3 regions of the Paenibacillus sp. FW507-14B1B genome follow, and region 2 is predicted to be linked to each of the others. Evidence: riboswitches for the same ligand, from Rfam matches in the RefSeq annotation. Region 2 holds a riboswitch; each other region holds the start of a gene.

Region 1 (10,864 bases), on a different contig from region 2:
AGAGAACAGCATGGATACTTTAACTTTTTTAGGCACAGGAGATGCCATGGGGGTTCCGCGAGTATATTGCGATTGTAAGGTATGCAGCGAGGCACGTACTACAGGGAAGAATAGACGTCTGCGTTCCTCGGCGATGGTGAAGGATGGACAGGATTTATTCGTGATCGACTGTGGCCCCGACTGGCGTCATATGATGGAGGAGCACGGGATGCGGCAAGTTCAGCATATGCTAATTACCCATGCGCATTTCGATCATATTGGCGGCTTGCCGGAATGGGCTGACGCTAATAGATGGCTTGGATGTAAAGGCTATCTGTATGCACCACGCGAAGTGCTGGAGCAGATACAGCGGCAGTATCCTTGGTTATCTGGCCATATGGAGATGATCGAAACCGATTCCGGTATTACACTCTGTGGCTGGAGTATTACCTGCTGGAAGGTCAATCATGGAAAGAATGGCTATTCATATGCCTATCGTCTGGAGAAGAACGGTTATGCGTGGGCATATAATTCAGATTCAATTGCTCTAAACGAAGCTGAGAAGAAGCCCCTTCACGGTCTTGATCTACTCGTGCTTGGTACGAGTTTTGTTCATGAGACTGCAGAATTCTCTACTCGTTCTGTATATGACATGAAGGAGGCGGCAGAGTTACTGATGGAAGTGAAACCGCAGCGTACGATCTATACCCATATGTCACATGATGTGGATGTCACTAAGGACCTAGACCTTCCTCTTCAAACCAAGTTGGCTGTTTCGGGTATGAATGTGAAACTAGGGCATTAGATTGATTGGTGAACAGGGACAGCTATGATACGTTAATTCTCATTATAAAGTATGGCGAAAAATAACCCGATCCTAAACATTTAAGTTTGGGATCGGGTTATTTTTTATGCATATAAGTTGTTATTCTGCATTCAACACAAATTTCTCAAGAGCATGTTTAACGCCATCTTCATTATTGCCAAGCGTGACGTAGTCTGCGATCTTTTTGAGTGGCTCAATGGCATTACCCATGGCGATACCAAGTCCTGCACACTCGAGCATTTCATGGTCGTTCCAAGAGTCCCCAATAGCAATGGTTTCCTCCAAAGTACAGCCGAAGTGATTCGCAAGGAATGTCAATGCATGGCCCTTCGTTCCTTCTTTATGCATGAACTCCAGGAAATGTGGTTTGGACTTTGTAATATGCATCTGATCGCCAAGCATCTCTTGGAATACCGGGATCAGTTCATCGAGATATGCAGGATCATCGATAATGAGCATTTTAGGTGTAGGCTGTTCAATCAATTTCATAAAATCAGGCTCGATATAATATGGAGCGCGGTTGAGTGCACAATAATCGATCAGCTTTTGATTCTCTTCCTGGGCGTAGATTTTATCACCGACATAAGTTTGAAGATGTAGATTATGTTCCATGCAGAACTCAAACAGTTTCTTCGCACCATCAATAGGAACGTAGCGCTCGTATAGAACCTTCTCGTCGAGCAAGTTTTTAATGAGGGCACCTTGATAAGTAATAATGGGTACATTAAGTCCGGTCTGGCGGGCAATCGCTTGAGCAGATGTATAAGCACGACCTGTTGCTAGTGTGACAACAACATCTTTAGCGACAGCTTGTTCGAGTGCTTGCTGAACGCCGGGCGTTACCTCTTTATCATCGTTGATTAGTGTGTCATCGATGTCGATCGCAATCAGTTTGTAGGTAGTCATGGATTTCTCTCCTTTTGTCCTATCTATCATATCTATTTTTTCTATCTTTATTATGCTTCTATTGTACCTGATGTGGCGCGGATTTCAATTCGGCCATAAGCATACCTCCCAAAATAAGCACACATCCTAAGCCGCCGGCTAAGCCCAGCACTTCTCCAGCAAATAGAATACCAGTTAAAGCAGCAAAAACGGGTTCTGTTGCATATATAATGGCCACCCGAGAAGGTGTAGTATATTTCTGACAAACGGTCTGGATCCAGAAAGCGAATGCACTTGTAGGACCGATGGATACGAGAAGGGCGATCAAGACTTCGGGCTGGACTAATTTATCCATTAAGGTAGCAGGATTTCCCGCATCCTCCATGATGAGTGATGCGATCAAGCTCAGAATACCAACCACTGTCATCTGTAGTGCTGCTAATGGCAGCGAAGGGTATTTAGAAGCATAAAGACCGGTGTAACCGATATGAAGAGCAAATCCAATGGCACAGATTAGGACTAGAATATCTCCTATGTTCCAGCTCATCTCTGATCCTGCAAAGGTAAGTAAATACAGGCCAGCAGCTGCAAGCAGAGCGCTCACCCAAGTGAAGCGGGATATGGAGTGTTTAAGCAAGAAATAAGACAGGAAGGGAACGATGACCACGGATAGACCTGTAATAAAACCTGTGTTCGAAGTCGTTGTATACAGCAACCCAACGGTCTGAAAAGCATAGCCTATAAACAAAAAAAGACCAAGCAGACAGCTATGCAGCAGCATTCTTCGCGTGATCAATCGCCACTGACGCCGATAGAATACAGTCGTGATGAAGGCTAATAGGAGTCCTGCACCTATAAATCGGACGCTGTTAAAGGCCATCGGTGGAAGTACTCGAACAGCATGTTGCACAATCAAAAAGGTACAGCCCCACATCATGGCAACAAGGAGTAGGCTGAGATCAGCAAGACGAGAGCGGTTCAACGTTGTTCATCCTTTCGAGACAATAAAAATATGTAAATTCTTCGGTGAAATGACAAGTGAACAAATTGTATCCCATTATGAGAGAAGCGACAATACTAATGGAGTCCTATATAGTAAGGAACTTCCATCTTATCGATGAATTGCTTATTTAGTGGAAAGGGTAGACATAAAGAGGAGAATTTTGTTATACTAAAATGCCGAACGTACATTCCCTTCTAGGACACCAAGAGAATGAAAGGAAGTTATTATCATGATGGGAAGAGCCCATTTGGTTATTAGTACCGGCGTCACATTGTCGGTCATGGGGCTGACCGGAATTCCTATCACACTTCCGGCAGCAGCGGTTGCCGTCGTTAGTTCGCTTCTACCGGATATTGATGAGCCGAACTCCATATTGGTAAGAACAGCGATTCCCACAGGCCTCTTACGTGTACTTCAACTAACACTAGTTGCGGTAGCTATTTTTATTTATTTCTACGGACAGGAATATGCGCCGTGGAACTTGGCCTTGGCTGGATTAATTGCTGTTGTATCCTTTTTACCAGGGCGTACACTCCGTCATATTGTGATGTTTATGATTGGCCTTGGTCTCCTTCAATTCGGACATTCATTTAGCCCGTGGAATATCATTGCTGGTTGTGTATTAATGATCTCCACGCTGGTATCCCATCGCGGGTTGACACACTCTTTATACGCTGTTGCTGGATGGACGCTGTTGTTGTATTTCGGGACAGAAGGCTCGGCCTGGGGCGAGAGTATATGGGTTGCAGGAGGTTTATCCTATGCTCTTCACTTAGCAGCTGATATGCTAACGAATCGTGGAATACGGCTGTTGCCTCCACTGAAATTCAGAGTGAAATTTAAACTGATGAGCACCGGAAGTAAATGGGGAAATATGGTGGAGAATGTGTGCATCGTACTTACACTAGTTCTTCTCTGGTATGTATTCATAGCTTCTAAATAATCGAAATTAATGAGAAAGCCTCGCTCACAGGGAATGAGTCATTCCCTGTGAGCAAGGCTTTTCTGATGATCCAGTCATTCCGGTTATTCTTCCAGGAAGATCAAACCGATGAGATCATCCAGCTCAAGATTACCGAAGTAATGCTTTACATTAATGGAAGTAAGAAGACTTCTAACTTCACGCTCCTCGTAACGTTTGCCGCGAAGTGCATTCTCGATATCCGCTACATCGCCAACACCGAAGAAGTCACCATATATTTTGATCTCCTGGATATGCCCATCCTTTATGTTCATTCGGATGTCTATGATACCCACAGGAAATTTCTTTGCATGCTTCACATTGCTCTCTGGCGATAGGCCATAATTCCAATCCCAGTTCTGGTAACGCTCCTTGGAGATTTGGTGAATGATCTCCCAGTCTTTTTCCTCTAGTACATATTGAGGAACCTGATCAGGTTCCATACCGAAGATCGAACGCAGCAGCTCAGCGCGGAACTGTTCAATGGTCATCTCGTTTCCGTCAGCTCCGAGAAGTTCCTTGATATTGGCTACACGACTACGGACTGATTTTGTACTCTTTGATTTAAACTTCTCTGGATTCGCATTAAGTGAAGCTTGTACGTGATCCAAATCGAGATCAAACATCAGTGTTCCGTGGCTGAACATTCTTCCTCGTGTGGAGAATTGTGCATTGCCTGAAATCTTTTTCTCCCCAACTTGAAGGTCATTACGTCCGCTAAGCTCTGCAGGGACACCCATTTTTTGTAGGAAATCGATAACAGGTTGTGTGAATTTCAAGAAATTGTGAAAGGACTGCCCATCGTCTTTGGTAATAAAACTGAAGTTTAGGTTTCCTAGATCATGATATACGGCACCCCCGCCTGACAAACGTCGTACAACTTGGATGTTGTTATCACGCACATATTCTTGGTTAATTTCTTCAATTGTGTTCTGATGTTTGCCTATAATAATCGATGGTTGATTGATGTAGAAGAGCAGGTAGCTATCGTCCATCGGTAAATGTTTCAATGCGTATTCCTCAATGGCCAGATTTATGGCTGGATCATGTATTCCCTGGTTATCAATAAACAGCATTATGTACGCCTCCGTGTGGTTTCTTGTCTAATGTAATACATTTAAATCTATTGTAAACCAATGTTTGACTCTAGAGCAAAGGTTCTGTGAGCGATGGGTGATAAATGCTATGATGGGGAACGGTAACGCTTAAAATTCTATGCCAAACTGTATGATTAACTTCATATGTGAATTTCTAGGTTGTAAGCGGAGTAGATATTTCATATAATCGTCAACAGAGAAGTATGCTTGGCTAAGCAAAAAAAGAATACTCATTGCATGCGATGTCCTGGAAAGACAGTCCTAAATACAGGGCTGCTTCTGGGTTAAAAGGGAAGCCGGTTAAAATCCGGCACGGTCCCGCCACTGTGAATCAGGGATATCCTCCATAATTGCCACTGACCTAGTAAGGCTCGGGAAGGCGGAGGTATCATTTCAACCTGTAAGTCAGGAGACCTGCTTCGCATGATGAATCTGACGGTCCTTCGAGGAAAGGATTACGTTTGGCAGAACTATTTTGGACGAGTAGACTTTTATTATAAGCTCATTTTTTAGTTCATAAAGTTCATTATCTCCGAAACGTAGCCCTTGATTCTCTATGAGATCAGGGGTTTTTTATGGTGAATTATAGGGTGCCTGTCAGAGATACGAGTCATTTCGGCGCTTGCATACACGGGATAGGAGAGAAACTGATGAGAAATCGATTGAAACAATTAGTGATAGTAATCCATCCAGTACGGATAACATCATGAGTAGAAAACTTGCGGTGTACGCAGTGACAGGGCTTATTCTCTTAGTTCTTACACTCGTGGTCAGTCTTGGCATTGGTGCGGTTCATTTACCCGTTACAGAGATCGGTGCGATGCTGCTACACAAACTTCCATGGATTGGTGATTCTATCACACCGAACTGGGAGGTCGCATCGGAGCAGATTATTATGAAGGTACGTCTTCCCCGAATTTTGCTCGGCATGCTGGTTGGGTCCTCACTTGCAGTTGCTGGTGCTGCATTTCAAGGTGTTCTAAGAAATCCTCTTGCGGATCCATTCACGCTGGGTGTATCGTCCGGTTCCTCACTCGGAGCTGCGTTTCTAATCTTCTACGGACTGCAATATGCATTCGCTGGAGCTTGGACGTTGCCCTTGGTTGCTTTTCTGACGGGTATTCTTACGCTATGGATCGTACTGTTACTCGCTAGAGATAATGGAAAAATTCCGACGCATGGACTAATACTATCAGGTGTGATCATGCAGTCGTTTCTAGGTGCGGCTGTTTCATTCTTGACGGTTATGTCAAAGGATACATTAACGGATATTTTATTCTGGACCATGGGAAGCTTAAGCATGCGGGGGTGGTCGTACATAACGGTGCTATTCCCTTACTTTATTGTATGCTTTATCTTTTTGTGGAGCCGAGCACGGATGCTGAATTTGCTATCACTAGGCGAAAGACAAGCAGCCCATATGGGGCTTAATGTGGATCGCCTGAAGATGAGTGTTCTTATTGTAGCTACGCTTTTAACCGCTGCGGCAGTGTCGGTGTCCGGAGTAATAGGTTTTGTTGGACTAGTCGTACCTCATATGATTCGGCTCGTTACAGGTTCGGATTATCGAATTATTATTCCACTATCGGCACTCGGCGGGGCGATCTTCATGGTCTGGTCGGATACGGCAGCGAGAACTTTGCTAGCACCTACTGAAATTCCGATTGGGGTTGTAACCGCATTTGTGGGAGCTCCATTCTTTGGTTATTTGCTGTACCTTAATAAAAAGCAGCGTAGGGAGGGAGCCCTATGATCAAACTTCACAATGTAGGCAAGCGATATGAACGCTTGAATGCAGTATCGGAGATCGACTGGAGTGTCCGTGAAGGAGAGTGGTGGGGAATTATCGGTCCGAACGGAAGCGGTAAATCGACACTGCTGCATCTTTTGTCTGGGGTGGAAATGCCTACAACAGGTCAATTGCTGCTACATGACAGAGAAATGGCTAGTTACAGTAGAAAAGAACTGGCGCAAATGGTTGCTGTACTGCAGCAGGAAGGCCTTGCTCCGACAGATTTTACAGTACGTGAAGTCCTGGAGATGGGGCGCTTTCCATTTCAGAACTGGTTAGGACGAGAGAGAGTGGATGCTGGTCCTTTGCTGGATCGGATTATTCATAGACTGGAGCTAGACCGTTTAGAATCGAGAAGATTGGACCAGCTTAGTGGAGGACAACGTCAGCGTGCAGCCCTTGGAAAAGTAATGGCTCAGCAGCCTGCAATTCTGCTGCTGGATGAGCCAACGACATATCTGGATATACGGTACCAGTTGGAGTTTATGAATATGGTAGCAGAGTGGCGTAAAGACTCGGGCATTACTGTCATTAGCGTGCTGCATGATCTGAATTTAGCTGCACAGTTCTGTGATCAACTTCTGGTACTTCGAGATGGAAAGACTGCTGGGCAAGGGCTGCCGTCTGAAGTATTGACAGAGGATTTCATACGTGAAGTTTTTAGGGTCGATCCTGCTCTTGTTATGCACCCAGAGAATGGTGCTCCACAAGTACTCTTGACAGCTAATCGTGGAAGACCAAACGAATAGATGTATATTATTCCTCATAATAAGAGATTTTAAGACGGCAGATAGCCGTCTTTTTTGTATGCATGTAGCATACCTTTTTATAAAAAAGAGATAACAGATCGGATTTAACGGGTAATGTTTTAAGTGGGTTTGCGTTTGGAAATGAATAGTAGCAATTACTTCACCATTTTGTATTAGAAATCGATCTTTAGATTTTATGCAAAATGCATTTAAACAAGAGGAGGCATCGGGCGTGGAAACAGTCTGGATTGTCATGAATGTCCTTGTTCTTCTTCTGCTTATTGGCATATTGTACTGGATGCAGAAGAAGCACTTTTCGTTTACGAAGCGGGTATTTGCCGGCTTAGGTCTTGGTGTGCTGTTTGGCGCGATCTTACAGTTTATCTTTTCAGCAGATTCTGACGTTATTGCGAAATCATCGCAGTGGTTTAACTTGGTCGGGTACGGGTATGTACGTCTGCTGCAGATGATGGTAATTCCACTCATTATGGTATCGATTATTTCGGCAATTATGAATCTGAAGGGCGGACGAAATCTCGGTAAAATGAGTGGGCTAATCATCGCTACTCTGCTTCTGACCACGGGTATTGCGGCTTCTGTTGGAATAGCGACGACGCTTACCTTTGATTTATCAGCAGAAAATATACAAGCGGGCGCCGCAGAACATGAGCAGGGCTTGTTGCTCGAAGATAAGCTTGGAGACGTTGGAGACCAGACGCTACCCGAGCAAATTCTGGAGTTCATTCCTTCGAATCCGTTCGCGGATATGACAGGAGAACGTAAGTCTTCTACGATAGCGGTTGTTATCTTCTCCGCTTTTATTGGTGTCGCTTTGCTTGGTTTGGATCGAAAACATCCGGAGCAAGCCGAAACGTTTCGAGGTATGATCCGGGCACTGTATGCAGTTGTGATGCGGATGGTTACTTTAATCCTTCGATTGACACCATATGGAATATTGGCACTAATGGCTAAGACGATTGCAGGAACAGATCTGCAAGTCATTCTCGATCTCGTTGATTTTGTCCTGGCATCTTATGTCGCGTTAATTGTTATGTTTATAATTCATATGCTTCTCCTCCTTCTATTCGGATTTAACCCAATGGTGTATATCCGCAAGGTACTGCCAGTACTAACCTTTGCCTTTACATCCCGCTCAAGTGCGGCAGCGATTCCACTGAGTGTACAGACGCAGAACAAGAAGCTGGGGGTACAAGAAGGCATTGCGAATTTATCTGCATCCCTTGGAGCAACGATGGGACAGAACGGTTGCGCGGGTATTTACCCTGCGATGTTGGCGGTGATGATAGCACCTACAGCGGGTGTTGATCCAACGGATTGGATGTTTATACTTACCTTGATTGTAGTCGTTATGATTAGCTCCTTCGGTGTCGCTGGTGTAGGGGGAGGAGCAACCTTTGCCTCCTTGATTGTACTGTCCACTATGAATCTGCCGGTTGCTCTGGCAGGTCTGCTGATCTCCGTCGAGCCGCTGATCGACATGGGACGGACCGCACTCAATGTCAACGGATCGATGACTGCCGGTGTGATTACAGGTAAAGTCATGAAAGAAGTAGATCAGGGCGTATTTAAGGATCGTAATCAAGATATTGATATGATGCAGACGTAATATGAATAAGGACATAGCCGCACCCAGGAGGGGGCGGCTTCTTTTAATGATTAAATCTTCTTAGATGACTTATGTTAGACTTGAGGTGTCGTTGTTCGTTGTAAGAACAGTGTAATAGATTAATAGGGGTTGAAGACTCATATGCCATTAACCTTTGCGCATCCTGCCATCGTATTGCCGTTTTCGAGAAAGAGTAAATACGTTCATTTTTCCGCGCTTGTTCTAGGGAGTATGGCTCCAGATTATGAGTATTTTTTGCGAGGGCAACCTTTGGGTGAAATAGGGCATACTTTTAGTGGGTTTTTAATCCTTAATCTTCCCATGGTTGTGTTAATTTATTGTATTTATCATTTTCTCATTCATCAAACGCTTGTCAGTTACTTACCGAATGTGATTCAGGACCGTAGTACTCGGCAAGTAGACTCGAGCCGTGCTTTGAGGGTAATCGTCTTTGGCTACTCTGCGATCCTGGGAATGGTAACGCATGTCGTGTGGGATGCATTCACACATCAGAAAGGATTCATGGTTACGAGAATCCCAGCCTTAGATCACACATTCCAAATCGCCGGCTATGATATTCCGGTATATAAGCTGTTACAGCATGGAAGTACACTTGTGGGATTATCTATCATACTTGCTTACATGATTTACAGAGCTTCATCTCAAAAGAGATCTAATGTAATGGAAGTATCCCCGAAACAGAAATTGGTGTTTTGGTTTGTACTATTCTCCCTAACGATATGGATACTAGGTATCTGGTATCTCATAGATGATGTATCGATTAGGAGTTATGGCATCGCTGTTGTGCGAATCATAGATTCATCCTTGATAAGCCTGCTCATTCTATCACTGGTTATTAAATATACTGCTCTATTCCGGAAATGATTCGAAATCATAGACCCAAAAGAAGAGGCGACCGCTCCCTGTTCATCTCCGGGGAATGGTCGCCTCCTGCTGCATATGGCAGCTTAGCCCAAGACGGTAAGCTGCTTAGGGAACGAAGTTAGCACTTCTACACCGTTATCAGTTACGAAGACATCATCCTCGATCCGCACGCCTCCAACGCCTGGAACGTAAATGCCTGGCTCAATCGTGAAGACAGCACCGCTAGTAAGCAGCTCCTCGTTAAGTCCATGAATGGAAGGGTACTCATGTACATCCATACCGAGACCATGGCCTAGACGATGCAAGAATGCAGGGCCATAGCCAGCTTCGTCAATAACGGATCGAGCTGCTTTATCAATCGATCCATAAGTGACACCAGGCTTTACAGCACAGATGGCTGCTTCATTAGCCGCCAGTACCGTGTTGTAGATACGCTCCTGCTCTGAACTAATCTGTCCGACAGCAAAGGTACGGGTAATGTCTGATGCGTATCCGCCAGCGAACACGCCGAGGTCAAACATAAGCAGGTCACCTTCCGCGATCTTCCGTGATCCCGGAACGCCATGTGGCAGAGCGGTATTCGTACCCGTGAGCACCATGGTATCAAAGGAAGGGCCGTCAGCCCCTAGTTTTTTCATCAGATATTCAAGCTCGGCCACAAGCTCAATCTCTTGCATTCCGATCTTCACCTGTTTTAGACCTTGGGAGAGGACATCTTCTACTAGAGCGACCGCTCGTTTCATGATCTTGACTTCATCTTCTGATTTTCGAATTCGCATATCACGCAGTACTTGACCTGCATCTGAATAGGAATGTGCAGATAGGAAGTGTTGGAGTTGTTCATACCGAGACACCGTCAGCTGATCTTTTTCAAGAGCCATCGTTCTGATGGAGCCCTTAATCTGTTTGCGGAGCAATTCATAAGGATTATCGGTATCTTGATGCGTAACGATGTTGCTAATGGACGAAGCCGCAGCCGCTGCATCACCATCAAGTGCTGGAACGATAAGTACAGGCTCCTCTCCGTTTTGCAAGAGCAACCCAAGAAAACGTTCGTGTG
Region 2 (10,864 bases):
GGTAGCGATGCTTGATGAACTGAAATTCCATCCGAAGGTAACGTATATCGTTGGGGAGAATGGGATGGGAAAATCGACATTGTTAGAAGGAATTGCAGCTGCTCTAGGTTTTAATCCAGAAGGAGGGACGCTGAATTTCTCATTTGCTACGGAAGAGACACACTCGGATCTGTACCGATATATTCGAGCGGTAAGAGGTGTACGTAAGCCAAGAGACGGATTCTTCTTCCGTGCGGAAAGTTATTATAACGTGGCCTCTGAGATTGATGCATTGGAGCGTGAGCACCCCGGGCTGTATCAATCCTATGGGGGGAAGTCACTGCATCAACAATCACACGGGGAGTCTTTCTTTGCTACCTTTTTACACCGGTTCAGTGGGAATGGGTTGTATATAATGGATGAGCCTGAAGCGGCGCTGTCTCCATTCCGACAGATGGCGCTGCTGACCCGGATTCATGATCTTGTCCAAGACAACTCACAATTCATTATCTCTACTCATTCGCCTATTCTGATGGCTTATCCAGATGCCCGGATTTTGAGACTACATGAAGAGGGGATTGATGAATGTAGTCTTGAAGAGACCGACCACTTTATGATTATGAAGGAGTTCGTCAATAACCGCGAGATGATGCTGCGAGAGTTGCTGGCGGATGATTAGAATAGAGTGTAAATCATACAAGCTTTCACTGATGCCGGATTAGTGAAAGCTTTTTTTTATTAAAAAAATATGTTATTCATTTCATATTATAGTACAGTTATTCGAACTACTTATGGTATAAATAATGAAAATATAATGAAAAATAATGAAAATTCCATTTACAAGTTTGAATATTTGAATTAAAATTGAATAGTAACTTGGAGGTGAATGATTCTGAAACACAGTCATGATACGAGTGTGGAGATGTTAATGGACGTGTACCGCGAGTTATCAGATAAGATGACAAAACACCGTGTGGTCTCGTTTCTCAAATATCTTAGGAACAACGATTTGAACCTGAATCAGTACTCGATTTTGAGTTTTATAGATCAGCAGGGGCCATGTCTTCCTCTCCAATTTGCAGAGCATCTCGAACTTAAAGCGGCTACGATTACATATTTGGTGGACTCACTTGAGCAGAGAGGGCTAGTTCGTCGGACGCCCAATCCTCGGGATGGTCGCAGCCATTATGTTCATTATACGGATGCTGGACGGGAGCTTGTACAAGGCGCACGAAGTGAAGGCGATGAGAGCATTATGGAATCCTTTAAGCAGCTTGATCAGGATGAAGCTGATATGCTCTACATTATGCTGAATTTACTGCGTCGTAAGTTATTTACTTGAAATGAATCCAGTTGATGAGGGTCCCACCTTAAGCTCGCTACATGAAAGAGCGCTGAGGTGGGTTCTATGTTTTATACACATCGATTGACAATCTGATTTATGTTTGGAGGCAGCTTGTGAAAACACAAAAACAATCATCTTTTTGGCTCATCATGAGCGCAATCTTCTTCGGTAATTTTCTGGCTGTATTAAGTATCACAACCATTAATGTCACCTTTCCCGTAGTGATGCATACATTCGGTGCAGAACTTAGCACGGTGCAGTGGCTAATGGCAGGTTATTTGCTCGCTACAGGGATTGTTGCCCCGGTTGTTGGTTATATGGGCGATCAGCTAAGTTATAAACGGTTGTTTATTATTTCGCTAATCGGCTTTATTCTATTCTCAGCCCTGTGTGCTACCGCATGGAATATTGAATCACTGATTACATTCCGAATTATTCAAGGGATATTTGGCGGAATGATCATTCCGATTACGATGACGATCATTTATCAAGTGTTTGATCGTGAGCGTCAGGCCTACGCAATGGGACTCTGGAGTCTAGCGTCCATGCTGGCGCCTGTAATCGGACCTACTCTTGGGGGCTGGATGGTTCAGTATTTTGGCTACAAGTCCATATTTATTCTGAATGTCCCCATTGGAATTTTGTCTATTTTTATTGTGGCTAAATTCATTCCATACTACAAATTGAGTGAGAAAAAGTCTTTTGATACGCTCGGATTTCTATCTGTTGTGATCAGTAGTTCATTCCTTCTGTTGTCCGTTAGTCACGGCAGTGAATGGGGATGGGGTTCATGGAAGACGGTATCGCTGCTTGCGATAGGTGTTTTGTTACTTAGCTTCTTTATCGTATGGGAGTTAAAAACAGCAACGCCACTCCTTCAACTGAGAGTATTCCGTTTTCCACGGTTTCGCTATAGCTTGATCTTAAACTGCATTGTGACCGTTTCGATGTATACGGGAACGCTTCTCGTTCCGCTCTACTTGCAAACAGTACTTATGTTGTCACCGATGGAGACAGGACTTATCATGCTGCCAGGGGCGCTTGTTATGGCTGCAGCGTCACCGATCATTGGTAAGTTCTATAACCGTATTGGTCCATTCAAATTGGTGCTAGCAGGCATCCTGATCATCGTGGCAGGTTCTGCAGCATTTAGCAATATTACGGCAGCTACCTCGATCTACACGATCGCAGGTCTCCAGCTCGTTCGTTGCCTCGGCATAGCGCTATGTAACATGCCGCTTACGAATGCAGCGATGAGTGCGGTCTCCAGTGAATATTCGGGGCATGCTTCGTCGATTACGAACTGGGCACGTCAGGGACTGGCGTCTTTATCCATCGGCATATTCAGCGCATTGATTGTATCAAGAACATCACATTATGTGGGTGAAGGCGTTATGAATCAACCGATTGCGATGACGATGGGCATCGACGATGTATTCCTGGTCGGTACCGGCATTGCGGCTGTAGCAGTTCCCTTAACATTTTTATTGCGGAAAAAAGGAAAAACGGCAGTGGATCTAGCTGTGTAAGAATGGGGAGTATGCTAATCCATTATCATTGAATACGGTGGTCGACATTTAATATGAAGGATGAGTTATGGAGAGGGGAACCTTTTCAGGCTCATCCTTTTTTGTGAATAATGATTGATGTATCTACTGAGATTATGAAGTTGATATATATTTATATATGAGTATGAAATCGGCTAAATCCCCGAGTGGTGTACACTCTATATTTGCGGTAAAGTCTTCCAATAGGAGGGGTGTTATGCGTATTTTGGCCTGTATGTTTATCATATTGTTAATTTTAACGGGATGTGAATCAGAATCAGATGGGCCCGTCATGAAAAGTAAGGATGGACCTACAAAAATCACACAGAAACCAGTTGATCTATTCAAGGGTGAAGGAGCAAAGTTCAAGTTATTTCTAGGTGATATGTCTGGTGCTTTTAAGTTGCGATATGAAGGGGATAGGCCCCATGCAAGCTTGGACATCGATCTATGGAAGGAGGGTAAGAAGGTAGGTTCAGTCGGATCTATAAGGGATTTGTTCTTTGAATCGGTAGACGGGAAGACAGAGGGTGAAATAGAAGTCATCGTGTCTTTGGATGCCATTTCTATTGATGGCCAGGCTGATGATTTGAAGATAAAAGTTAGCATCCAAAATGAATCGGGCGCAAGTCTCTCTACGTTAACGACTCCATGGGATCAAGCTTTGACCGCACGAGGCGTGATTCAAAATCAAGAACCGAAGACATTCACTACTGAAGAATCTATACATTTATGGGGAATGCAATCAACGAGCAATCAAAAAATTCAAAACTTGGATTTCTCACCTGAATCGTTAAGCCGTATTGAGCAGGCTATTATTTTTACGCTGCGATTTGAAGATTGATTTTAAATTCTAGTGGGCCCTATACTAGTCCCTATTTCATTACAAACTCGTTACGGTGATGTCATTAATATCCGTTATGATTGTGGTACGCTTGGAGCTTCTGAATAGATAGTTAGTAGGAGGTATATATGACATTCATCCGTAAACTATGGGCGTTCGGCATACAGCAGGCGCTGTCGTGTATTTTTCCAGTGATCATCTTCGCTACACTTGCGCTGACCAAATATATAGAAGTTCCAGGACTAGCGCGTTATGACCTGATTCTGATCATCTGCCTGCTCGCTCAGATCGGCATGGTAGTTTTTAAGTTGGAGACATGGGATGAACTTAAGGTTATCTGCGTGTTCCATGTGATTGGGCTTATGCTGGAGCTGTATAAGGTGCATATGGGGTCTTGGTCATATCCGGAGGAAGGTTGGAGTAAAGTTGGGGGAGTGCCACTATATAGCGGCTTCATGTATGCGAGCGTTGCCAGTTATATTTGTCAGGCATGGCGCCGGATGAACCTGCGGATAACGGGGTGGCCATTACCGATTCTGACTGTATTAATAAGTGCTGCTATTTATGCTAACTTCTTTACGCATCACTATATATGGGATTTTCGTTGGGTGCTGACTGCACTGCTCTTTATTGTATTTCTCAGAACGGTTGTGCAATTTGATGTGCAAGGTACCACCTATCGGATGCCGCTAACGTTGTCTTTCTTGTTAATCGGATTCTTTATCTGGATTGCAGAGAATATTTCAACGTTTCTGGGTGCTTGGACATATCCGGGACAGGAGAAAACATGGAGTTTGGTACATATCGGGAAGATAAGCTCATGGTTTCTGCTGGTTGTGATCAGTGTGATTATTGTGGCACAGCTGAAGCATCTAAAGATGGAGATAGGTGGGAGGAGGAAGGAAGCACCGAAAGGAACGGTATTGTAATTTCATAGATCAAAAAACCTCCGTACCCTTTCCAAAAAGGAAGAATACGGAGGTTTTTTGATGTGTTTATATTATAGATCGTCGAATCCGTTGTCGTCGCCGACTTTACCGTAGTTACGGGACTTCGCTTCGAAGAAGTCTGTCTTGGTTGCGTTCAAAGCTTCGTCGGAGAAAGGCTTAATCCAAGGCATGCAGTTTACATCTACGCCTTCATAAGCTTTTTCCATGCCCATCATTTTCAGACGACGGTTCGCAATGTACTTAATGTAATCGGACAGCTCGTTCAGGTCAATGCCGCGAACGTTGCTGAGTGTGTAGTGAGCCCAGTTTGTTTCGAGCTCAACAGCACGGTCGATTGTGCGGTACAAGTAGTCCATGTTCTCTTTGGAGTTCAGTTCAGGGAAATCAACAAGTAGCTGCTTGAACACTTCAGCGAAGAAGTAGCAGTGTTGATTCTCATCACGCTGAATGTAAGAGATCATCTGGCTTGTCGCCATCATCTTCTGGTCACGTGCCAGGTTGTAGAAGAAGGCGAATGTGCTGTAGAAGAAAATCCCTTCGAGAATCAGGTCAGCAACCATAGATTCGAAGAAAGTCTGTGGTGATGGATTATCACGGAAAGACTGATAAATATCTGCGATGAAACGGTTGCGATCTAGAAGAACCGGATCATGCTTCCAGTATTCAAAAATCTCTTTTTGTTCTTGCTCCGATACGATCGAAGAGAGAACGTAGGAGTAAGATTGGTTGTGGACAACTTCCTGTTGACCGATGATTGCCGAGATCGCTTCAAGGGAAGAATCGGTGAAGTAGCGTTTTACATCCCCAACGAACATCGTCTGCATGGAATCAAGCACAGCTAGCAAGGAAATGTTAATTTTGAATGTGCGCTGTTCTTCCGGATCAAGGCGTGGGAACTGTGATGCATCTTTGGACATTGGAATCTCATCAGCGATCCAGTGGTTCAAGAGTAGCACTTTGTATAGTTTGTACATGTGCGGCATACGGATGTCGTTCCAGTTCAGAATACCTGAACATTCACCTTCGATGATACGAGTGGATTGGTTAGGGGCTTCCGTATTAAATATTTTTTGCATTTGCATGCTTAATCTCTCCTTGGAGGCCGGATATCTGGGACGGAAATCCCCTCTACAGCCGCTGTTGTTATCCCTTTGCTTGGGATTTGTATTCATAGAGGTCGCAAAGGGATAACAAAGGCAGACGTAAACTCTTCCGATGGGATATCCTTAGCCGATGTAGTCTTTAAATGATTTAGTTAGTATATTCAATTGCTGGTTTGCGGATCGCCCGCTTACAGCAGAAGGATGGACGAAGTAACATAAACAACTCACAGGTTATGCACTAACCCACAGCGTATCCCGTAGGGAGAGCGCTCTGAGCAGGTATGAAAGGTATAGAAGCACAGAGTAACTCACAAGTTATGCACTAAAATAGCGCAAATCCCAAAGGGAGGGCGTTCTTAGCAGTTAGTAACTCTAAAGAACGCCTAATTCACAGGTTATGCACTAAACTCACAGCGATTCCCGAAGGGAGAGCGCTCCAAGCAGGTAGTAGAGGTAAAAAAGCGCAAAATTAACTCACAAGTTAAACACAAACGTGGAGCAAATCCCGAAGGGAGAGCGTTCCTAGCAGTTAGCAACACTAAAGAGCGCCCATGTAACTCACAAGTTACGCACAAACGTGGAGCAAATCCCGAAGGGAGAGCGTTCCTAGCAGTTAATAACTCTAAAGAACGCCCATGTAACTCACAAGTTACACACAAATGTGGAGCAAATCCCGAAGGGAGAGCGTTCCTAGCAGTTAATAACTCTAAAGAACGCCCATGTAACTCACAAGTTACGCACAAACGTGGAGCAAATCCCAAAGGGAGAGCGTTCCTAGCAGTTAGTAACACTAAAGAACGCCCGTGTAACTCATTATCTTCGCTCTAAAGTAGAGCGTTCCCGAAGGGGAGTAAGCGCTCCTTACACCAGCAAGCCGTACCTCAACCCAAATCACTCCTTAATCGAAGCTCTATTTCCGGGTGTCCAGAGGGCAGAGCCCTTGGGGCCCTCCCTTGGAAGGGAGGGTTTGGGAGGGATCGAAAAATCAGCTAGCACATGACTCACATTCTTCAATCGTAAGCGCACGGCTACGTACATAGTAAGTCGATTTCAAGCCGGCTTTCCAAGCATGAAGGTGAAGTTCCAGGAACTCAGAAGCCTTGATGTCCGGACGAACGTACAGGTTGAAGCTTTGCGCTTGGTCAACGTGACGCTGACGAGCGGCTGCCATTTTGATGGACCAGTTCTGATCGATCAAGAAGGCTGTTTTGTAATACCAGATCGTCTTTTCGGATAGGTCCGGAGCTGGGTTAGCAATCTTGTAAGTTGTTTTCTCTTCATAAGAAAGAAGTTCGTACAGTGGATCAATACTTGCCGTAGAGCCAGCGATGATGGAAGTCGATCCGTTTGGTGCGATCGCGAAGAGCCATGCGTTACGAACACCATTCTGCTGCACTTCTTGCTGCAGTTCACGCCACTGTTCTGTTGTTACATATTTGCCTTCATGCTCACCATCGGTGTAACCACGGAACGTGAAGTATTCACCGTTCTCCCAGTCAGAACCTTTGAATTTCGGATAATGACCTTTTTCTTTGGCCAGTTCCATACTGGATTTAACGAGCAGGTAGTTGATTTTTTCATACAGACTATCGTTATAGGCAACCGCCTCATCAGATTCCCAGCGAATACCTTCAAGAGCCAGCAAGTGATGCAGACCGAAGGTTCCGAGACCGACTGCGCGGTATTGGCTGTTCGTGTATTGTGCTTGCAGTACTTCGATATTATTGATGTCGATAACATTGTCGAGCATACGCACCTGAATGGGTACGAGACGTTCGAGCACACCCGCTGGAACTGCACGAGCCAAGTGAATGGAGTTCAGGTTGCAGACAACAAAATCACCAGGAACTTTGGAGATGACGATGCGAGTCTGTCCATCCTTGGTTACAAGCTCTTCTTGTTCCACAACGGTAGCCGATTGGTTCTGCATAATTTCAGTACACAGGTTAGATGAGTAAACCATACCGTGTGCGGAGTTCGGGTTAGCGCGGTTAACCGTGTCACGATAGAACATGTACGGTGTACCGGTTTCTAGCTGGGATTTCATAATACGTTTCATAATGTCGATGGCTTGAACCGTAATACGGGAAAGCTGTGGATTCGCTACAGCCTCTGCATATTTTTCACGGAATTTGCCTTCGCCAAGTTTCTCGTCATAGAAGTCTTCTAGACCGAGCGGACGACCGTTCTCGTCTTTCCAACCCATTACTTTCTTCACTTCGTGCGGGCAGAAGAGACTCCACTCATCACGAGCTTCAACAGCTTCCATGAACATATCAGGTAGACATACGCCGTGGAACACGTCATGTGCTCTCATACGCTCGTCACCATTGTTCAGCTTCAGATCTAGGAAGGCAAGGATGTCTTTATGGAATACATCCAGATAAACGGCAATTGCACCTTTACGTGTACCAAGCTGGTCTACGCTAACAGCGGTGTTGTTCAGCTGACGAATCCAAGGGATAACGCCGGAGCTTGTGTTCTTGTGTCCACGAATGTCTGAACCACGGGCACGAACCTTTCCAAGGTAAACGCCGATGCCGCCACCCATTTTGCTGAGACGAGCTACGTCCGTGTTGGAATCGAAGATGCCTTCAAGTGAGTCATCCACGGTATCGATGAAGCAGCTGGACAGCTGACCTGCTACCTTCTTGCCGGCGTTGGACATGGTTGGCGTTGCTGCGGTCATATAGATATTACTCATTGCCCAGTATGCTTCTTTAACAAGATCCATACGTTTCTCTGCAGGCTCTTTGTGCATGAGGTACATGGCAATAATCATATAACGCTCTTGCGGAAGCTCCATCACACGACCATCAAAATCAGTAGCAAGATAACGCTCAGCGAGTGTCAACAGTCCGATATAGTCAAACAGTAAGTCACGGGTATAATCAATTGTTTCTGCGAGTTCTTCAATTTGTGCTTTGGTATAGCATTCCAGAAGCTCTTCACGGTAGATACCTTTTTGCACCAGCTCAGTAATGAGAGGATATAGGTTACCGTATGGCTCGTCCGGATAAGCTTTGTAACGACGATGGTTAGCCGCTTTTTTATATAAGGATGTCAAAAGCGAACGAGCCGCTGCGAACTTCCAGTTCGGTTCTTCTTTAGTAACAAGCTCGAGTGCCGACATGGTGAACGCATTGCTGATCTCCTCACCAGTTACTTGTTCGCCACGGAGTTTAGAATTCACACCGCGAAGCAGTTGCTCCTTATTCAGCATGTCTAGTTCATTCAAAATCCGATCGGCATATACAGAGAGGCGATTTGGATCAAAAGCTAATTGACGGTTGTTCGGTTTAACTACGATTTGGGGCATGGGTAAATCCTCGCTTTCTTAGGGGGAAATGGGAAAAAGAACATTAAAAAAACATTTTCCAAACCTTAGGAAGGCTGAAAATGTTCGTATGCGCTGTGGGTGAAGTGTGCATAGTAGCTTGAGCCGCCGTTTTAGGGCTCGCTGATATGTACAGACGCAGTAAGAGAACACTTTCCTAATTTCCCGTAGGATAGGTGCTTTACTGTATACAGGCAGGTCTCCTGACTTGGGGTATAGAGTTCGGCGCCTTCCCAAAGGTCTAACGCAGCCTTCAGTGGCTTAAAGCCGAAGTCATCTCAGAAACGCAAAAAATGCGATCTAAAACCCTTTACAGTGGCGGGACCGTGATGGATTTGCACCATGCTTCCCTATTAAGTGTGACAACTCTATGAAGTGTCAAACACCTGCATACACTATATTTGGTTGATGTTTATTAAATTTAACCCAATATATTGTGCTTGTAAACTCTTTTCTTAAAAATAGACGCAAGGTGAATTATAGCAAATGAGGAGGGAAATCGCCAATCTGCAATCCGCCAAAAGAGGGTGAGATTTCGCACATTTTGACGAATTACGACCTTTTCTAAGGAGATACACGCTTTATGAGTCATTGCGTTTGAGAGCATTATTTGAACGAGAATCGGTTCATATGAGAATTTGAAATGATGTCCTAGACTGGTACAATAATGTTATGTAAAAGCCTATATTAGGAGGTTATCGTCCATGGCCATTGCTGAAGTAACTGTCATTCCGATTGGAACGGCTACAACAAGCCTAAGTATGTATGTTGCAGAGATGCAGAGGGTGCTGCAGAAGCAGGAGAGAATCTCATATGAATTGACGTCAATGAGTACAATTATCGAAGGTGAATTGAGCGATGTATGGCAGGCTATTGCCGCGCTTCATGAAGCGCCATTCTTATCCGGTGCCAAACGTGTATCCACAGCTGTCAAAATCGACGATCGCCGGGATCAAGCTTCATCAAGCAAACAAAAGCTTCAATCTGTTCAAGACAAGCTGGGTGGTTAACAAGGAGAGTATATGTTTTAGCTCAACTCTTTTCGGTAACCTAGCTATAAAGGGATAATTAGCGCAGCTCTCTGATATGGGGGTTGCGCTATTTTGCTATTGTTGAATTGACATAATTAAGGTGCATTCACTCCTTGCTGCTTTTAAAAACCTAATACTGGAGGATATAACCTAAAGGTATTTTGTGTGTTTATATATTAAGCCTATTAAAAATACCATCGCCATGAATTACTGTAATACTGGTGGGTGGTACGTAATATACACATATTAAGTCTAAAAAGTGGCAGGGAGCTGAATATCATTTCTATCGAATTAGCAACCATTACAGCAGTATCTATTATTGTGATATCTAGTACCTACCCGTTCTTATACTGGAGAAAAACAGGGAGTAATCGGTATCTTAGCGCAGGGTATAAACTCGTTTTTCTCATACTATTTATGTTGTTATCTGCATTTATACTTCATTTAATAGTCTAAAAAAAAGGATAAAATGATCAAAAAGAGCTGCGGATCTGCAGCTCTTTTATATTTATTATTCAGGCATAATCCATACAATCTCAGCGATACGAACGAAGAATTTTCTACCTCTAGTTTCGATAATGACATGATCTGGTTTTACGCCAGCAACGCATCCTTCCACGCTTCCGCGTGTCGTTTCAATAACAACACGTTTTCCCATAACCGATTGTAAGGTTTCTACAACACATGGATCGACAGGATATACAACAAGTGGTTGTGACATTTGATGT
Region 3 (10,864 bases), on a different contig from region 2:
GTTCTCACAGCCATCCAGGAGACTTTACCGGAAGGAACCTGTTCTCTGAGAAAGGTGCACTAGCCTACTTTATTTCCTCATCGATTTCAATTCTTATGGACTTTAATATTTTCAAGTATATCGATGCCTAAACTATCTGTCAATGCATGTCAGCATCCTACAAATCAACCGCTTTTTCTTCTCACATAATAAGCAAAAAAATGCTGCAAGAGAACTTTGATTACGGCAAAAACAGGAACCGCCAAGATCAGGCCAACTGTACCCGCCAGCTGTCCTCCCACTAGCAAGGCAAATATGATCAGTAATGGATGCAGGTGCAGCTTCCTTCCCACCACTTGAGGAGAAATGACGTTGCTCTCCAGCAGCTGGCAGATTAAATTAACCAGACCTACAAAGAGCACCATTTTCCAAGAGATTGTTGAAGCCATCAGAAGCGCAGGCGCAGCTCCTAGAAACGGACCGAGATAAGGCACAATATTAAACACAGCAACAACACTCGCAAACAGAAGCGCATAAGGCATGCCAATGAGTATATATCCGATATAAGCGAACACGCCGATGATGAGGCACACGAGAAATTGTCCCCGAACATAATTGCCAAGCGCAGTATCAATCTCCTTAAGCAAAGTGACGATTGATTTTCGCCGACTACGAGGCAGATATGACACTGCTGTCCGCTGAAACACCTCAAAATCTTTTAATATGTAGAAGATCAGAAAAGGAACAATAAACACATTGAATAGCATGTTGATTGTCGTTCCGATATTGTCCATGAACCCAGATATTCCATTAGCCAGTCTGGTTTCCAGGTGAAAGAGCCAGCTATTCATCCCCGTCCGCACACCAGGCGGCAGTAATTTACTATCTAGGTTCGTCATTAGACTTTGAGCATGCATCGTAAATTCAGGAAGATGTTCATTAAGTTCCTCAAGCTGCCGAATCAGCATTGGAATCATATTAATCAGTATTACCGCAAGACAAGTTAAGAAGACGGCGTATATAAGCAGTACTGCAATGCTCCTTGGAACCTTGCGGTCTGAGAGCATGCATACGATGGGGTTGAGTACATAAGATATGATCATGGCTACTAGGAATGGGGCCAAAACCGCCTTTAAGAAGCGATAAACATCAAGAAATAAAGGCCGCAAAAGCCACACAAAATAGAGGGCAATAAGTCCGAGCAGCAGCCAGATCAGGAAGCGGAACCACTTATTCGCAGTCATCTGTTCCACAGGGTAATCTCTCCTTTCGGACTGGCTTACCCTATAAGTATATGTACGAGCCCACTAATTTAATCTTACATTTCAACATAACGTCATTTTTACATAATCCATCCGTGTAAAAAGACCCTCGCTTGAGTCTAATTAGACTCAAGCGAGGGTCTTTTCATAATGCATATCTATGTATGCAAAAATTAAGTTGATGCGTGTAAATGTGGAAAGTCTTGCTGAAATTCTTCACCGAAGAACAAATCATCAAGCGAGCTAAGTGTACCGTCTTCCTCAACCTGGTATACAGACATCTTCTCACCATTGACCGTTAGTTCAATAAAGCATCCCCAGCAGTAAAACTGATGGGAACCGATCTTTCCAATATCTTTGGAACTACAATTTGGACATTTCATATTCTATTTTCACCCTATCCGTTCACAGAATTAATGGCTTTTTCTAGACGCTGTTCGCTCATCGGAGGTACCATAACAGCATTTTCTCCGATCACCATTTCCGTTGTACAAGGTAGCCATTTGCGACCTTCTATTAAATCAGAAACAAAACCGTCGGAAATTTCTAATCCTAGTATTGTATTGCCCTGTTCTTGTTCAAAATAAACATCGGAAATGCGTCCGAGCAAAATACCGTCTTCCGTAAGTACTTGCATTTCTTTCAATTTCCGTCGGCCCAAAAGGTACGTAAATGGTATATCATCAGGGTCCGTCTTCTGAACAACCTCTAAACTTCGGATCATTACCGCATCTTCACCATAGGCGGCTATATCCTCCCATGCGACGGTTTTCACATGAGAGGAAAAAAGAGCCTTCCCTTCGATTTCAAGTCCGGTAATTGACCAATTATCTAGTATAAAATCGTGGATCTTGCCAACTTCTTTGCCATTCTCCACGTCGAATACAGCCAGTCCAATCATTTCTTGAAGTTTCATGTTGCATGGACACCTCCCCATCCTTAATGATTTGGAAGCCCGACTCGGTACAAGCACTACTTGCTTAGTGTCCGTTTATCGTCTTCACAAGGATGAAATGGAAGAAATCATACCCCCTAATCCATATCAAGAGAAATCCCTTAACTTTTATTTACGCAAGCGATTTAGGATGGTTCCAATTTTTCGGGCAGTATACTCCATTTCCTGTCTAGTATTACCCAAACCAAAACTAAAACGAATCGCAGACCGTAAAAGTTTTTCGGAAAGGTTCATTGCCTGAAGTACATGGGAAATTTCGAGTGATCCTGAGGTACAAGCAGAGCCGCTTGCTGCAGCAATTCCTTCCATATCGAGGTTCATTAACATGGTCTCCGTACTTACACCCGGAAAGCTAATATTAATAATATGGGGCATGTAAAACTCGGGGTGTCCATTCACGACAAAAGCCTCGTCTCCAATTTCATGAGTCAGACTTCCTATAAATGATTCTCTAAGCATCATATAATGTGCTCTTCGATGATTCAGACCTTGAACGGCCAACTCTACTGCTTTGGCGAAGCCTACGATACCTGCTATATTTTCAGTTCCAGCACGTCGTTTCTTCTCTTGTAACCCTCCGAACAATCTAGGAGACAATACATGTCCTCGTTTCACAACGAGTGCACCAATGCCTTGAGGTCCATTGATCTTATGTGCTGAGAAACTCCAGAGATCAACAGGGAAGTCCTTGCAGACGATGTGCTCAGTGCCTAATGCCTGTACCGCATCCGTATGAAAGACAATATTTCTGCTGTGCGCCAGTTCACCGATTCCCCGAATATCCTGAACGGTACCTATTTCGTTATTACCAAACATAATCGTGATTAGAACCGTATTATCTTTAATCGCATCGGCAATCTCATCAACAGAGACACGTCCTTCATGGTCAACGGGGACAAAGGTAACTTCACATCCTCGCTTCTCAAGCTCCTCACAAGTATGAAGCACCGCATGATGCTCGATTGCAGAAGTAATAACATGCTTACCCTGGAGCCCAACAGCTTCCATCGTTCCGAAGATAGCTAGATTATCACTTTCTGTTCCACCAGCCGTGAACACAAGCTCATCCGGCATACAACCCAAAAGGGTCGCCATCTTATCCCGCGACCCACTAACCAATCTCTTAGCTTCTCTTCCGTAAGCATGCACACTTGAAGCATTGCCATACTGACTTGTCATCACTCGCATCATCTCTTCCGCTACTTCCGGATGAACCGGTGTTGAAGCGGCGTGGTCCAAATATACTGATCTCATCATCAATCACCTATATATAGAACATATAATTGTCCACTACGGACTGTTCATGGAAATTAATCAGATTGTCAAGCGTAGTCGAATCCAGCACCTCAGCGATACTATCACGGATACGGAGCCATAAATCGCGCTTAGCAGGATCGTCCTCTTCTGTGAAGTCAACAGGAGAGATCGGGCCTTCCAGCACTCGAATCACATCGCCTGCCGTAATACTCACTGGCTCTCGGGATAGAATGTAACCACCATATGCGCCACGAATACTCTTCACAAGACCTGCATTTCGAAGAGGAGCAATCAATTGCTCCAGGTAGTGCTCAGACAACTGATTCTTCTCAGCAATACTCTTCAGTGAAGTTGGCCCTTCACCAAAACGGGAGGCAAGCTCCATCATAATTGTTAATCCATATCTTCCTTTAGTTGATATCTTCAAAGGGTGACACCTCTCTCGAAATTTTATATATAATATTTCTCATCTGTTTTGTTGGTTTGAGGCGGAAATAAGGGTTAAATCTCCGGTGCATCAGGGAAAAGTAGCATAATCTCCCTATTCCGATCATTCCCCTCTGTATATGGTAACATAACCACAGCCCCTATGGGTAATAATACACACCTATTTTTGAAAAATGTTCACCTGGAGTGGACACACGAAGAGCGTGTGAAGTAGGCCAGGTTGTGATAAAATACGTCCATGGGCATAAATCAATACGAAAATGGTGATGACGATGTCAAAAGATAAACAAAACACCCGTATCGTTGTCGGCATGTCGGGAGGAGTCGATTCCTCCGTAACAGCACTGCTGCTGAAGCAGCAAGGATATGAAGTGATCGGGATCTTTATGAAGAACTGGGACGACACCGATGAACTTGGCTACTGCACGGCCGAAGCGGACGCTGAAGATGTCCGTCGTGTATGTGAGCAGCTCGATATTCCCTACTATACCGTCAATTTTGAAAAGGAATACTTTGATAAAGTATTTTCCTATTTTCTTGATGAATATAAGGCCGGAAGAACACCAAATCCAGATGTTATGTGCAACCGGGAAATTAAATTCGGTGAATTCTTAAACAAAGCGCTGGATCTTGGAGCAGATTATGTTGCAACAGGACACTATGCTCGCGTTGTCGAAGAAGAAGGGAAACTGCACCTTCTTCGTGGCGTGGACAACAATAAGGATCAGACCTATTTCCTGAACGCTCTGAATCAAGATCAGTTATCTAAGGCTATGTTCCCCATCGGACATCTTCCTAAGCCAGAAGTTCGCCGTCTAGCTGAAGAAGCAGGTCTTTATACAGCCAAGAAAAAAGACAGCACTGGTGTATGCTTCATCGGTGAACGAAACTTTAAAGAATTCCTCGGCCATTATCTCCCCGCTCAAGGAGGAGAGATGATTGATATTGTTACAGGCGAAGTTAAAGGTCGTCACGATGGTTTAATGTATTATACCCTGGGACAACGCCAAGGACTCGGCATCGGTGGATCAGGATCTGGTGAGCCTTGGTTTGTCGCTGACAAAGATTTGGAAAAGAATGTGCTCTATGTAGTCCAAGGAGATCATCCTAGCTTGTATTCCACTGGCTTGATCGCCTCCGGCATCAATTGGATTGCAGGTGAGGAAGCTATGCCCAAAGATTCCTTTACCTGCTCCGCAAAATTCCGCTATCGTCAGCCGGATCAACAAGTGACGGTAACGCCAAGAGAAGACGGTACTGTTCACATAGCGTTTGACAAGCCTCAAAAAGCCATTACACCTGGACAAGCCGTTGTGTTCTACCAAGGCGAAGAGTGTCTAGGCGGCGGGACCATAGAATACGCTGAGAAAGTACCGTACTAAGTAAAAATTACGGTTTACCCAAGAACCAAAAAGGCATGTCCCTGGCAGATTCATGTGAACCTGAGGGACATGCCTTTTTGGGTTATCGATCTATTATAAATTCATTTCGACTACTTGCCCTTTATCTACACTTCGCGAGACATCGACTAATCGCTGATTCCGACTTCCTCGGAAAGGTAGGGAAGTATCTTTCTCTCGTTCATAAAACTTGCCGTCAACGATGACATCACACATTAAAGCTAAGTTTTTAAGCATCGGTTGCTTCATTACAGCTTCGAATGTAAAGCCAGTGTAAGCCCATACGTCTTTATCTGGACATTTTCTCTTGAAGTCTGACAAAAAGTCAGCACATTCTTCCGCCGAGAAGAACGGATCACCTCCACAGAGTGTAATTCCGTCAAGTAGGGGATTAGTGGCAATCTCCTTCAAAATCCGTGACTTCAACTCTTCAGTAAAAGGCTCACCCGCTTCAAAATCCCAGGATTCCTGATTGAAGCACCCAGGACAAGCATGGCGGCAGCCGCTGATGAACAGAACAGCACGTACACCTTTGCCCTCATTTATACTTTCCGGAATATAGCCACAGATGTTCATTGGTGCTTAACCCGATCTTCAACTTCAGCCTGTTTAGCTGAATTGAAACGTTCCGTATAGTTACCCGTTAAGTATCCCGTTACCCTGCGTAGACGGTGGAACAGCACCTTGTCCTCACCCACACCACATTCCGGACATGTGGATCCGATAATCCCCTCATAATCACAGACAGGACAACGGTCCAGTGGGTGATTGACCGAGAAGTAACCGATGTCTTGCTTAAGTGCGAACTGTACAATGCTTTTGAAAGCCGCTGTATTTTGCCGGGCATTTCCATCCAGTTCCACATAGGATATAGCACCTGCATTACATAGCTTGTGAAATGGTGCTTCCCACTCGATCTTCTGAAAAGCCGCTACAGGATAATATACCGGGATATGGAATGAATTTGTATAATACTCCCGGTCGGTTACACCAGGAATCTGGCCATAAGTGCTTCGGTCCATCTTTGTAAATTTTCCGGATAAGCCCTCTGCTGGTGTGGCGAACAGCGTGATGTTCAGATTGTATTTCTCACTCATTTCATCACAATAGACACGCATACACTTGATCACATCAAGCCCGAGCTCTCTTACCTTCTCATCCTCGCCGTGATGATATCCTGTCAAAGCTTTCAAACTTTCCGCAAGTCCAATAAAGCCAAGTGCGAGCGAACCGTGCTTCAAGAGATCAGCTACCTTGTCTTCAGGAGCTAATTTCTCTCCACCTTCCCACACACCTTCACGCATCATAAAATCAGAGGCCTTTGCCGGCTGCTTGGCTTGAATCTTATAGCGATGAATTAATCCTTCAACAGCGATTCTCATATAGTGCTCCAGGCTTTGAAAAAATCCATCCAAATCCGCTTCCTCACGTTTACCCAAAGCTATGCCATGATCAATTCCTAGACGTACCAAGTTAATCGTATTGAAGGATAGATTCCCTTTTCCACTAAGACGATTCCTACCAAACCGATCAGAGATGGTACGTGTCCGGCAACCCATCGTTGCAATGATGGTATCCGGGTCCTCCGGACGGTAATAGGGCAGATTGAAAGTCGCATCCACATTGACAAAGTTCGGGTATAAACGACGACTGGAGCATTCTATTGCTTTTAAGAACAGATCGTAATTGGGGTCCCCTTCTGACTGGTTAATTCCTTGCTTGCACTGGAAAATATGTTGTGGAAAAATCGGAGTTTCCCCTCGACCAAGTCCCTTCATCGTCGCTTCAAGCAGCGCATGCGACACCAGCCGTCCTTCCGTAGAAGTGCACATTCCATAATTTAATGAAGTGAAAGGAATCTGGCCACCGGCCCGGCTGCTCATCGTATTCAGATTATGAATGAGAGATTCCGCCGCTTGCTTCGTTTCGTTCACCGTCTCCTCGTAGGCGAATGAATAAGTACGCGGGAATTGTTTTTGCAGTAAAATATTATCCATTATGAGTTCTTCATCCAAGAGATCCGACCCTGAATTCAACTCTCCTTCACCTAGATAGTTCAGCCCTTTCCGAAAATGCTTACGGAAGGACTTCCCTACATACGGTGCTAAATCCCAATCGATCTTATTGCCCGATACTCCGCCAAATTGGCTGTTCTGCTGGGATTGGAATATGATTGCAACAAGAGCCATAGCGGTCATAATACTCTGTGGTGAACGCACTGAACCATTTCCGGTATTAAATCCATTCGCGAGCAATCGATCAAACGGAATAAAGATACAGTTCGTTGTTCCTAAAGCATATTGATCCAGGTCATGGACGTACACATATCCGTTTTTTAACGCTTCTTTTAGATCGGGTGGTAACATGAACGAACTTGCCATCCACTTAGCATATTCCGAACCGATCCGGCTCATTTTCCCGCTGAAAGATTCCCCGTTCAGATTCGCATTTTCCCGGAGCAAATCCATGTCCTTTACACCGATAACATCATTGCTGATCTTGTACAGCTCTCCACGCTTCATACGTTCCAGATCGCGTGCCTCACGGTATTCCTTATACGCTTTAGCCGTATTCTCGTGTCCGATCTTCTTTAAATACTGAATAACGAGATCCTGTATGGCTTCAACCGATATTTGATTCACGCTGCTTGTCTCGTCTTCAACCATCTTAGCAATCCGAGATGAGGCATCCTCTTTAGTTATTCCTTCTACGGCCTCAAATGCTTTGTCTACCGCTCTCATAATTCGTTTAACATCAAAATCAACCTGTGTTCCATCTCTTTTAATAACTTTCATGGTTATTCTCTCCTCCTACTACTAAAGCACAAATAAAAAGAAGCATGCTGCCGCTTAGGTTTACGGTAGACATGCTTCATCCAAGAATCCGGTATATAAATCAAGACAGACCAAGATACCTATTCCTACCTGAAACACCCTCCTATCAACCGTAGGCAATACAGTGTTGTCATAATGGCAGGTATCTGGCTTCAGTACATTTGGAAAGAGATGTTCAGGCTCGTACTATTCTTTCGCGAGTACCTGTTACAGTGGCGGGACCGCTCCGGATTCTCACCGGATTCCCTTTTAAGATCGGAACGTATCCGATCACCATTAATCACTATATGTAGTTGTCATATCAAAAGATATAACAATATATAGGTGATTAACTGTAACAATAATCACAGTGCCTAGTTAACTTCTGTCGGCATAGGCGTTGGCGTAGGCTTTGCATAGCCCGTCTTGTACTTCTCATCAATAGCATTACGGATTTCAGTTAGGCTTTTTCCTTCACTCTTCATTTTGGCAGATTCAACAGCGATCTCAAGACAAACGCCGCAACGTGTACCATGATCATCCCACACAATGCTGCCATCTTCTTTAACCTCATCAATAAAGCAATTCAAGTTGCTATCATGCCCAGCGCTTTCTCCACATCCGCAATAACATGGAATCCATGGGAGTACATCTTTCACCTGAGCAGCGAGCGCATAAATTGTCCGGAGTTCGTCACTTTTTCCATTCAAAAAAGTTGGCAGATCTTTAGCAGATGCTGTCATCTCCTGAATATCCCCGTTGGCAAGAGTCGTCTGTCCCGCATGCTCATGAGTAGCTTCTGTCCCTGTTTTGGAATTTGCCTCGCCTTTACCTTCAGTTTTACCAGCACCACATCCACTCAGAAGTAGACCAGCAGATAGCATCAGAATCACAAATTTTTGTTTACGCAAACTCTTCATCCTCCCCAAATGAAATATAAAACAAATAATTTAGTAGAGTACTCTCATGCTTTATGTTGTTATCGCTAGTCCCGCCCATGCTCCTGCAAGTCCAAGGATTAACGATATAAAAACATATAATAAGGTTTCTGTGTAACGTTTGTTTCCTGCCAAGGAGATTGCCTCATAACCAAATGTTGAAAAGGTAGTAAAGGCACCGCAGAACCCTATTCCTAAAATGCTATACATCACTTCAGGAATCCGCTCAGCAGAGCCGGCGAGTATCCCAAGAATGAAAGAACCTACCACGTTTACAAGCATGGTGGCCCATGGAAAAGAACCTCCTGCTCTTTTTCCAATCCAGATGCCAACGCTATAACGAGCAATTGCCCCAAGGACACCGCCTAACCCAATCCATAAGATCATGTCGTCTCACCTTCTCGTGCTGATCCCATCGTTCGTCCCAACCAAACACCGATCAGAGACATGAGTAGTCCGCCGATGACACTAAGCATCACATAGAGCGCAGCTACGAGCATATGGCCCTGACTAGACAACCTTACAGTATCCACCGTAAATGTAGAAAATGTTGTGAAAGCTCCTGTAAAGCCCGTGCCTATTAGCAACCGAATCTCAGCAGAAATCCGGGTGGAACGTAAGCCATAGGTTAAGAACCAACCCAGAAACAAACACCCCATCAGATTAATAAGTAGGATAGCAGCCGGGAATCCGCTGGCTGGCAGTGGAACTATTTCACCCAGACCATAACGACATAATGTCCCGGCAAATCCTCCCGCACCTACGAAAAGCAAGTTTTTGTTCATACGAAATCCCTTCCAATACGATTACATGAATCCCCTGTTAATCATCCTTACGCAAACGCTGATTGTGCGAAATCTTAGCCTCGTTGCCCTGCTCGGTCGCTTGGTAAAATACACGACGTGCCAGCTCTTTAGGCAAATAATCCTGCTTCACATAATGCCCAGGGAAATCATGAGGGTACTTGTATCCTGCATGTCCGAGCTTCGCGGCTCCTTGATAATGGGTATCCCGCAAGTGAAGAGGTACCTCTGCTGATTTAAGATCTTCAATTGCAGAAGTGGCGCGCGAAATAGCCGTATATACCGCATTTGATTTCGGGCTCTCTACTGCAAAAAGAATCGCCTGCGCAATGTTCAACTTCGCTTCAGGCCAGCCGTTATGACGGTAAGCATCTAATGCACTGACAGCTTGTACCATCGCCTGTGGATTGGCTAGACCGATATCCTCACTACTGGCGGCAATCAACCGTCGAATGAACACCATCGGGTCCATGCCCAGCTTCTCTACTGCATACAAAAACCAGAAAAGTGCTGCATCACTAGAACCACGTATACTTTTATGGAAAGCAGATAATACGTCGTACTGCGTTGACTCATCGGCTCGAACCGTTGGACGCCGAATGGATTCCTCGGCCACTTCGAGCGTAATATGGACCGTTCCTTCCTTAGTTGGAGGTGTTGTCATTGCTGCCAATTCGAGTGCATTTAATGCCCTTCGAATATCACCGTTCGCCATCGAAGCAATGTGCTCAAGTGCATTCTCGTCAACCTGCAGCTGCATAAACCCAAGTCCTCTAGCCTTGTCCTGAAGCGCACGCCTCATAGCAATAAGGGAGTGTTCTCTTGTTAGCGGCTCCAGCTGGAACAAAGTCGAGCGGCTCATGAGAGCCCCGTTCACATAATGAAACGGATTCTCGGTTGTGGCACCGATAAAAATGATAGTCCCTTTCTCAACTGCAGGTAGCAACGCATCTTGTCGGGAACTGTTGAACCGATGTACCTCATCTAGAAACAGAATGGTTTTGGTACCG

What was found. Region 2 has a riboswitch for cobalamin ahead of AC3WJJ_RS16475 (ribonucleoside-diphosphate reductase subunit alpha). Riboswitches for the same ligand answer to the same signal wherever they lie in the genome.
Region 1: linked by a shared signal. The riboswitch ahead of AC3WJJ_RS14350 (FecCD family ABC transporter permease) and the one ahead of AC3WJJ_RS16475 (ribonucleoside-diphosphate reductase subunit alpha) in region 2 are both predicted to bind cobalamin.
Region 3: linked by a shared signal. The riboswitch ahead of AC3WJJ_RS08075 (anaerobic ribonucleoside triphosphate reductase) and the one ahead of AC3WJJ_RS16475 (ribonucleoside-diphosphate reductase subunit alpha) in region 2 are both predicted to bind cobalamin.

What each region holds. Positions count from the first base shown of each region.
Region 1 covers NZ_JBYSWS010000002.1:1,240,213-1,251,076, reverse strand. The annotation lists gene AC3WJJ_RS14375 (MBL fold metallo-hydrolase) at 11-784, shown strand; gene AC3WJJ_RS14370 (Cof-type HAD-IIB family hydrolase) at 905-1,711, opposite strand; gene AC3WJJ_RS14365 (DMT family transporter) at 1,770-2,672, opposite strand; gene AC3WJJ_RS14360 (metal-dependent hydrolase) at 2,923-3,636, shown strand; gene lplA (lipoate--protein ligase) at 3,720-4,730, opposite strand; cobalamin riboswitch at 4,977-5,187, shown strand; gene AC3WJJ_RS14350 (FecCD family ABC transporter permease) at 5,458-6,504, shown strand; gene AC3WJJ_RS14345 (ABC transporter ATP-binding protein) at 6,501-7,292, shown strand; gene AC3WJJ_RS14340 (L-cystine transporter) at 7,546-8,919, shown strand; gene AC3WJJ_RS14335 (DUF4184 family protein) at 9,061-9,804, shown strand; gene AC3WJJ_RS14330 (M24 family metallopeptidase) at 9,888-10,864, opposite strand, start outside.
Region 2 covers NZ_JBYSWS010000003.1:168,075-178,938, reverse strand. The annotation lists gene AC3WJJ_RS16505 (AAA family ATPase) at 1-658, shown strand, start outside; gene AC3WJJ_RS16500 (MarR family winged helix-turn-helix transcriptional regulator) at 866-1,321, shown strand; gene AC3WJJ_RS16495 (MDR family MFS transporter) at 1,438-2,853, shown strand; gene AC3WJJ_RS16490 (hypothetical protein) at 3,089-3,715, shown strand; gene AC3WJJ_RS16485 (DUF817 domain-containing protein) at 3,844-4,644, shown strand; gene AC3WJJ_RS16480 (ribonucleotide-diphosphate reductase subunit beta) at 4,716-5,747, opposite strand; gene AC3WJJ_RS16475 (ribonucleoside-diphosphate reductase subunit alpha) at 6,754-9,087, opposite strand; cobalamin riboswitch at 9,282-9,510, opposite strand; gene AC3WJJ_RS16470 (MTH1187 family thiamine-binding protein) at 9,810-10,115, shown strand; gene AC3WJJ_RS16465 (YuzF family protein) at 10,648-10,864, opposite strand, start outside.
Region 3 covers NZ_JBYSWS010000001.1:1,693,739-1,704,602, forward strand. The annotation lists gene AC3WJJ_RS08040 (AI-2E family transporter) at 165-1,223, opposite strand; gene AC3WJJ_RS08045 (YrzR-like zinc ribbon domain) at 1,415-1,624, opposite strand; gene AC3WJJ_RS08050 (PRC-barrel domain-containing protein) at 1,639-2,157, opposite strand; gene AC3WJJ_RS08055 (cysteine desulfurase family protein) at 2,305-3,450, opposite strand; gene cymR (cysteine metabolism transcriptional regulator CymR) at 3,461-3,880, opposite strand; gene mnmA (tRNA 2-thiouridine(34) synthase MnmA) at 4,173-5,282, shown strand; gene nrdG (anaerobic ribonucleoside-triphosphate reductase activating protein) at 5,376-5,876, opposite strand; gene AC3WJJ_RS08075 (anaerobic ribonucleoside triphosphate reductase) at 5,873-8,095, opposite strand; cobalamin riboswitch at 8,255-8,428, opposite strand; gene AC3WJJ_RS08080 (PCYCGC motif-containing (lipo)protein) at 8,488-9,033, opposite strand; gene crcB (fluoride efflux transporter CrcB) at 9,085-9,438, opposite strand; gene crcB (fluoride efflux transporter CrcB) at 9,435-9,836, opposite strand; gene AC3WJJ_RS08095 (replication-associated recombination protein A) at 9,874-10,864, opposite strand, start outside.